2 regions of the Trinickia sp. EG282A genome follow, and region 1 is predicted to be linked to the other one. Evidence: predicted binding sites of a transcription regulator. Region 1 holds the regulator's gene; the other holds the start of a gene.
The links. The regulator FNR, encoded in region 1, switches genes on or off when oxygen is low (the NO sensors DNR and NnrR bind a similar motif). The targets are predictions, from matches to a motif close to TTGATNNNNATCAA.
Positions count from the first base shown of each region.

Region 2: the regulator FNR is predicted to act here: its motif matches at 1,795-1,808, upstream of AB4Y31_RS30405 (OmpW family protein).

Region 1 is NZ_JBFRCC010000001.1:1,633,299-1,636,797, forward strand. Features, by position in the region: gene AB4Y31_RS07490 (ureidoglycolate lyase) at 1-82, shown strand, start outside; gene AB4Y31_RS07495 (DUF1488 domain-containing protein) at 207-485, shown strand; gene AB4Y31_RS07500 (zinc-dependent alcohol dehydrogenase family protein) at 626-1,615, shown strand; gene fnr (fumarate/nitrate reduction transcriptional regulator Fnr) at 1,643-2,467, opposite strand; gene phaZ (polyhydroxyalkanoate depolymerase) at 2,876-3,499, opposite strand, start outside.
Region 2 is NZ_JBFRCC010000010.1:62,059-65,557, forward strand. Features, by position in the region: gene hemN (oxygen-independent coproporphyrinogen III oxidase) at 1-696, shown strand, start outside; gene AB4Y31_RS30400 (helix-turn-helix domain-containing protein) at 778-1,509, opposite strand; gene AB4Y31_RS30405 (OmpW family protein) at 1,867-2,535, shown strand; gene AB4Y31_RS30410 (TetR/AcrR family transcriptional regulator) at 2,709-3,380, opposite strand.

The DNA of each region.
Region 1 (3,499 bases):
CTACCTCAAGGCGGGGCAGACGATGCGTCTCGGCATCGCCGGCCTCGGCGAGCAGCGGCAGCGCACGGTCGCCGCCGGCTGATATCACTGCGATCGAAGCCGGGCTGCTCGGACGCGGCCCGGTGCCGTTGAAGAACGCCGATCCTCCGCTTGCCCGCCTTCGACTATGCTGGATGGAAGACTGAACGGCACAGCGAGGTGGCAACATGCAAATCTCCTTTCCGCAGGAGCCGGCCGAATACTGCGGCCGCGATCTCGTGCTCGCCTTTCCGGCACTCGTCGACGGCGAGCGCGTGCAATGCGCGATCACGGCGGAAGCGCTCGAGGACCATTTCGGCGCCGAGTCTCTGCGTGAAGACGACGTGCAACGCGCCTTCGAAGTCAATCGGCGTGCGATCGAACACGCCGCACGCAAGATGCTCCAGGAGTTAGGCAAGAAGCCCGTGCTGCTGCATAGCGGCTTTTTTCGCTTTTACGACGAATAGCGATCGGCAAGCCGGCAGCCGGCGGGCTTCGCCGCGCGTCGTTGCCGCCGCGCGCGGTCGTCGATTCCGACCTTGAGCGAGCCGGTCGCCGGCGCGGATGCCGACGCCGTCGATGCCGAAAGCGATGGAGGAAGAAAGCGATGCGTGCGATGGTCTTCGACGGAAGCGCGCCTTTGCTCGCCGAGCGCGAGCTGCCCGATCCGGTACCCGCCGCGGGGCAGTTGCTCATCGACGTCCATGCGTGCGGAGTTTGCCGCACCGATCTTCACGTGGTGGACGGCGATCTCGCGCATCCCAAGCGTCCGCTGATTCCGGGCCACGAGATCGTCGGCACGGTTGCCGCGATGGGCGAGGGGGCAAGCGGCTTCGCGATCGGCGAACGGGTGGGCGTGCCGTGGCTCGGGCATACGTGCGGGCACTGCCCATACTGCGCGCGCGGGCGAGAGAACCTCTGCGACGCCCCCGGATTCACCGGCTATACGATCGACGGAGGCTACGCCGAGCGCACCGTCGCCGACAGCCGCTATTGCTTCCGGCTGCCCGATCGCTACACCGACGTGGCAGCGGCGCCGTTGCTTTGCGCGGGGCTCATCGGCTACCGGACGCTCGCGATGGCCGGTGACGCCGAACGCGTCGGCATCTACGGTTTCGGCGCCGCGGCGCACATCGTCGCGCAAGTCGCCCGCCACCAGGGCCGCACCGTGTACGCTTTTACCCGTCCCGGCGATACAGTCGCGCAGCGGCTCGCACGGCGACTCGGCGCGCATTGGGCCGGCGGCAGCGACGAACGGGGGCCCGCTGCGCTCGATGCAGCGCTCATCTTCGCGCCTGTCGGGGCGCTCGTGCCGCGCGCGCTCGAGGCTGTCGTCAAGGGGGGTGTCGTCGTCTGCGGCGGGATCCACATGAGCGCGATCCCCGCGTTTTCGTACGACCTTCTCTGGGGCGAGCGTCGCATCGTATCGGTCGCCAACCTGACGCGCGAGGACGGTCACGCGTTCATGAAAATCGCGGGAGAGACGGCGCTCGAGATCGAGACGACGCCGTATCCGTTCACGGAAGCCAATCGCGCGCTCTCGGACCTGCGCGAAGGCCGCCTGTCGGGAGCGGCGGTACTGACGATGAAACGGTGAGGCGGCCCCGCCCGCGACCCGCGCGCGTCAAACGCGCGCGAGCGCTTCGAGATCGACGATGCGAATCCGCTTGCCGCGCGTTTCGAGCAGACCGTCGCGCTGAAACTTCGAGAACATGCGGCTCACCGTCTCGAGCTTCATGCCGAGGTAGTTGCCCATCTCTTCGCGCGTCATGCGCAGATGGAATTCGGCCGGCGAATACCCGCGCGCCTCCATCCGGCTCGACAGGTTGAGCAGGAAGCTCGCGAGGCGCTCCTCCGCGCGCATTGTCCCGAGCAGCATCATGAGCGCCGATTCTCGAACGATCTCGCCGCTCATCATGCGCAGGACTTGCTGCTGCAGCGGTTGCGATTCGGCGCAGAGCGCCTCGAGCAATGCGTAGGGAATGATGCAGACGCTGCTGTCTTCGATCGCGACCGTATCGCCGATATGGCGCCGGCTGTGAAGGCCGTCGAGGCCGAGCACTTCGCCCGCGAAGTGAAAGCCCGTCACCTGCTCGCGACCGTCGCGATGCATGACGACCGTCTTGAACGAACCCGCGCGCACGGCATAAATGCTCTGGAATTCATCGTTCGCGCGGTAGAGCGCTTCGCCGCGCTTGACGAGGCGCGTCGCGGTCACGATCGAATCGAAGAGCCGCAGTTCTTCCGACGTAAGGTTGTTCGGCATGCAGCCAGACAGCATCGAGCAGCTGGAGCAGCCTGCGCTCGTCGATGCGTTCGTCGACGCGGCATTCGACGTGCTCTTCGGCGTGGCCTGCGGTGTGGTCTTCGGCGGACGCATAGGTACGATCGAAGACAGGGGCAGCCGCTCCGCGCGAGTGTCTTCCTCTGGTTCCAATTCGAGCAGCATGTCTTCGTTCTCCGCCTTTTGGGTGCGCACCCGCCCTGGGTGCCGCGAAACAATTTCCATGTGAGTATCGGTGGTAGCGGGCGCCGAGCCTATCAGCGGCGTATGAAACTTCGGTAAGTGTTAGCGTAGGGTTGTAAGACTTCTCCTACGGCGGTGACGGAAAATGAGCGGCGATGCGTAGCCGGACCGCGGAGCGGCCCTTGGCGCGGCGATGCACGCCCGTCGAGCGGTGCTCTTCCGGTCGTTCGCAGGCTGGCGGGGCGTGTATTTTAATTGCTTAGCGAAGAGTAATAGACTGACGAATTCGAGCTGCGCGCCGATCACGCACTATCGCTCGGCGTGGAGGGGCGCAGTTTCTGTCAGAACTTTGCTGACGCAACGCAAGGCTGGCGCGGGGCGCTGGGGCCCTCAGCTGATGGCGGCGGGCTGTGGCTCGTGGGGCTCGTGGGGCTCGTGGGTCTCGCGCCAGAACGCAGCCAGCGCCGGATGGATCGCTTCGCGCCAGCGCGGACCGGTGAAAAGATCGTAGTGGTCGCAATCGGCAATAGTCAGCTGTTTGCGCCGCCTGTCGGGCACCGCGCTGCAGACCGCATGCGCCGCGTGGGTCTGGCCGGCGCCCGTGATGTCGTCGCGGTCTCCCTCGATCGTGCAGAGCGCCGACGCCGCGAGCGCGCTGCCGCGCACGCGCCGGCCGTCGACGTCCCAGGCACCGCGCGCGAGCCGCTGCTCCTTGAAAACGATGCGCAGCGTATCGAGAAAGTAGTCTTCGGTCATGTCGAGCACCGCCGCGTATTCGTCGAAGGCGCGCCGGCTCGCGGCTATCCTGGCGTCGTCGCCGGCGAGGCGGCTCGTCCAGTACCGCGTTTCGAGCGCCATCTGCCGATGCGGATGCGCGGCGACGATCGCGGCATGCTGCAGGTATCCGGGGTAGATGCGCCGTCCGCCGCCGCGATACCAGGCCGGCACCGTATCGATGACCGTGCGGCGGAACCAGTCGATGCTATGTGTCGCCGCCAGCCGGTCGACGGCGGT
Region 2 (3,499 bases), on a different contig from region 1:
ACCGCCGAGAGCTTCGCGCGCACGCTCGACATCATGCTCTCGCTCGCACCTGATCGACTTTCCGTATTCGGCTACGCGCACTTACCGCAGCTTTTCACGATGCAGCGTCAGATGGATGCGTCGACTCTGCCATCGCGGCAAGAGAGGCTTGCGCTGCTGCGCCTCGCGGTTGAGAAGTTGACAAGTTCCGGGTATGTGTATGTGGGTATGGATCATTTCGCTTTGCCAACCGACGAGCTCGCGCGTGCGCAGGCGCGGCGCGCGCTGCATCGGAACTTTCAGGGATATAGCACTAACGCGGATTGTGACCTGATCGGCTTAGGCATGTCATCGATCAGTAAGGTCGGCGACGTGTACGCTCAAAACGCCAAGGATCTGGCCAGCTATTCGGCCGCGATCAATACTGGGCGCCTCGCGATCGCACGGGGCATTTGCCTCACAGTCGACGACCGCTTGCGGCGAGACGTCATCGCTCAGTTGATGTGCAACTTCGAACTGTGCTTTGTTGAGTTCGAGGCCACATACGGGATTTGCTTCGCTAATGTATTCGCTCCCGAGCTGGAACGCTTGCGCGAATTCGAGCGGGATGGCCTCATCGCGGTCGACTCGGACCGACTGCAAGTGCTTGCGGCGGGCAGAATGCTGGTGCGCGATATCGCGATGGTATTCGACCACTATGTGAGCATTCAGACGTAAGGTCGACTTTTGCGTATGCTTTGAAAGGCCGTCAGAGCCCCTCCAAGGCGGCGTTTGCGCGGCGTCGTCGAAAGTAACCAACTATTCGGCCCGACTTACATCGAGCAGACCGTCCAGGTCGAGAATCCGAATATTTCTGCCACCGACAGCGATGAGTCCGCGCTTCTCAAAGCGCGACAAGACTCGGCAGACCGTTTCCATCGTTACCCCGAGGAAACTTCCCGCTTCTCCTCGCGTCATGCGCAGCACAAACTGGGTTGGCGAATTGGCACGCTGATGCGATTGCCGCGACGACATGTCCAAAAGGAAAGTCGCGATGCGTTCTTCTACAGTCATTGTGCCGAGCACGACCATGTGACTGCTGTCACGAGCGAGCTCGGCGGAGAAAACGCGGTACAGGTGATCCGATATCGCTTTCACCTGCCGGCCGAGCAGTTCGAGCAGCGCGAATGGCAGAACGCAGACGCAGCTATCTTCGAGTGCAATGGCGTCGCTCATGTGGTAAGCGTGGCAAACGCCGTCAAGTCCTAGCGGTTCACCGGCGAAGAAAAATCCAGTAATCTGTTCTCGGCCATCGGAAAGCAGCATCACCTTCTTGAATGAGCCAGTGCGTATGGCATAGATGTTCGTGAACGGGTCCCCGATTCGGAAGACTGGCGCACCTCTGCGAACTACGTGGCGGGCAGGCGCAAGGCCTTTCGTCGAGCGCATGTCGGCGTGTTCGGCTCTATTGGCCGTGCAACAAGGCCGCATGGCACAGCTTCTGCACGGTTCAGTCAGGCTGATTGTGGGTGTAATTCCAATTGGTACCATAACTGACCCAGTAGCTTGCCTCGACGACGGCGAACAAGACTCTGTCGCAACCGAGATCTCGTTCGGCTCATTGGAAACTGACACAACAACGCCTACGTACGGGCGTCAATTGTCGACGACACCGAGCTTCTCCTTACTGCAGTCGCCTTGCAATGATCAATGGGCGGCTAACCGTCGCATCACAGAAATCGTTGAACGTTCCAATGACGCGTTTGCCGTTCGGCAGGTTTTGTCGATCGGACGCGTGCGACACGCTGTCGCGGGCAACTACATGCGTACGTTTAGTTGATTGCGGTCAACGCTGCTAGCCATATAACCATACAGACTGTGTGGGTATTATAGCAACCGGACACTATCATGCAAAACCAAATTCATGCCATCACGGCAGCGATTTGCCTCACTTCCGCATTTGGACTATCCACGGCCCGTGCTGCCGGCGACGCGGCAACGTTGGCCTCGACCGCAGACAGTTCAGCGGCCGGGATACATGCTGGCGATTGGCTGGTTCGCCTTCGTACAATTAGCATCCAGCCGCAAGTTCACACGAGCAACACGCTGTCCACGCTCGATGTCGGCGTGAACAACTCGCTCGTTCCCGAGCTCGATTTCACCTACATGATTCGCGACAGTATAGGCATCGAGTTGATTCTTGGCACCTCGCGTCACCAAGTGACGTCGAACCTCGGTAACTTGGGTGGCGTCGGCGTGCTGCCTCCGACATTGCTGTTGCAGTATCACTTCAATCATGAGGGACGCATTCGCCCCTATGTCGGTGCGGGTCTTAATTACACGCTCTTCTATAACAACAGTTTGCACGCCGGAGGTCAACCGGTCTCCATAGACAACCACAGCTTCGGTCCAGCATTGCAGGCCGGCGTCGACGTGCAGGTGACAAAGGCGCTTTTCGTCAACGCCGACATTAAGAAGATTTGGATGAAGACCGACGCGTCGCTTGGCGGCACTGCAATCGGCACTCTACATATCGATCCGCTCGTTATCGGGGTGGGCATTGGGATGAAATTTTAGCCGGGGCGGATTCGAGGCGCCGAAAAGGGCAAGGCGAGAGGGCTGAATGTGGCACGGCTGCTGGCTGGCCGGAAGAATGCAGGGAACGCGAGGGCATACGCGCGGAATGTGGATGGGGCGGGTCGCGCGAGATCGCTTACCTCCATGGATAACAGAAGTCGCGCTCAGGCAGGTCAAGCACTCCGACATCCAGCCAGAAAAAAAGCGACGCTATGCTGCACATGGTTGTCGATTTGTGCTCGCAATGTCTTCAGGCCTTCGCCAACGAGCGCGCGCATGAACAACGGGTCGACGACCAAGTCAATGTAGAACCTGGTCGTAGTCTCGATGTGATCGGGCCCGAAGGCCGGGAAGCGACGGACGTCCTTGACGCTAGCTGCGTCGAGTAGGGCTTCCCGCGCTGCCGAAGCGCCGCGCTCGCGCGCGTCACGAGAAAAGTGGGCCAGTTCCGGGACGCGGCGTGCCTCTGCGGCGGCAAGCCTCATGAAGTCGATCACTTCATCCTCGAGCAACCGTTCTAGCATTTCACGTCCGAGGCAGACGAGCCTTGCCTCGAGTGTTGTTCCGGTGGTTGCGTACTTCCCGAAGTGAGCACTGAACCGCGCCGCACCGCGCAAGCCGACAGCTACAAAAAGGGCCTCCTTGGTCTCGAACCGCGCATAGATAGTGGGCTTGCCGGCGTGCGCGAGACGGGCGATCTCGTCGATGCTCGCGCCATGGAACCCGCGCTCCATGAACACCTGATGGGCAGCATCAAGTATGCGTTCGTCCACTTCTCCAGCCAGCTCGCTTGGGGGCCTTCCTGCCCGTACGGCAGAATGCTTCAAAGCCTTCGCTTTCGGCATCGCATCTGTTGAGTTCGGCATCTTGTGGTGGACGTAGTCCGAATATCGGTACACCGCGGATGTACCACGGCAGAGCCGGGGTTGTAAAGGAACGAAACGGTTTCGTATCAGGGCTTATT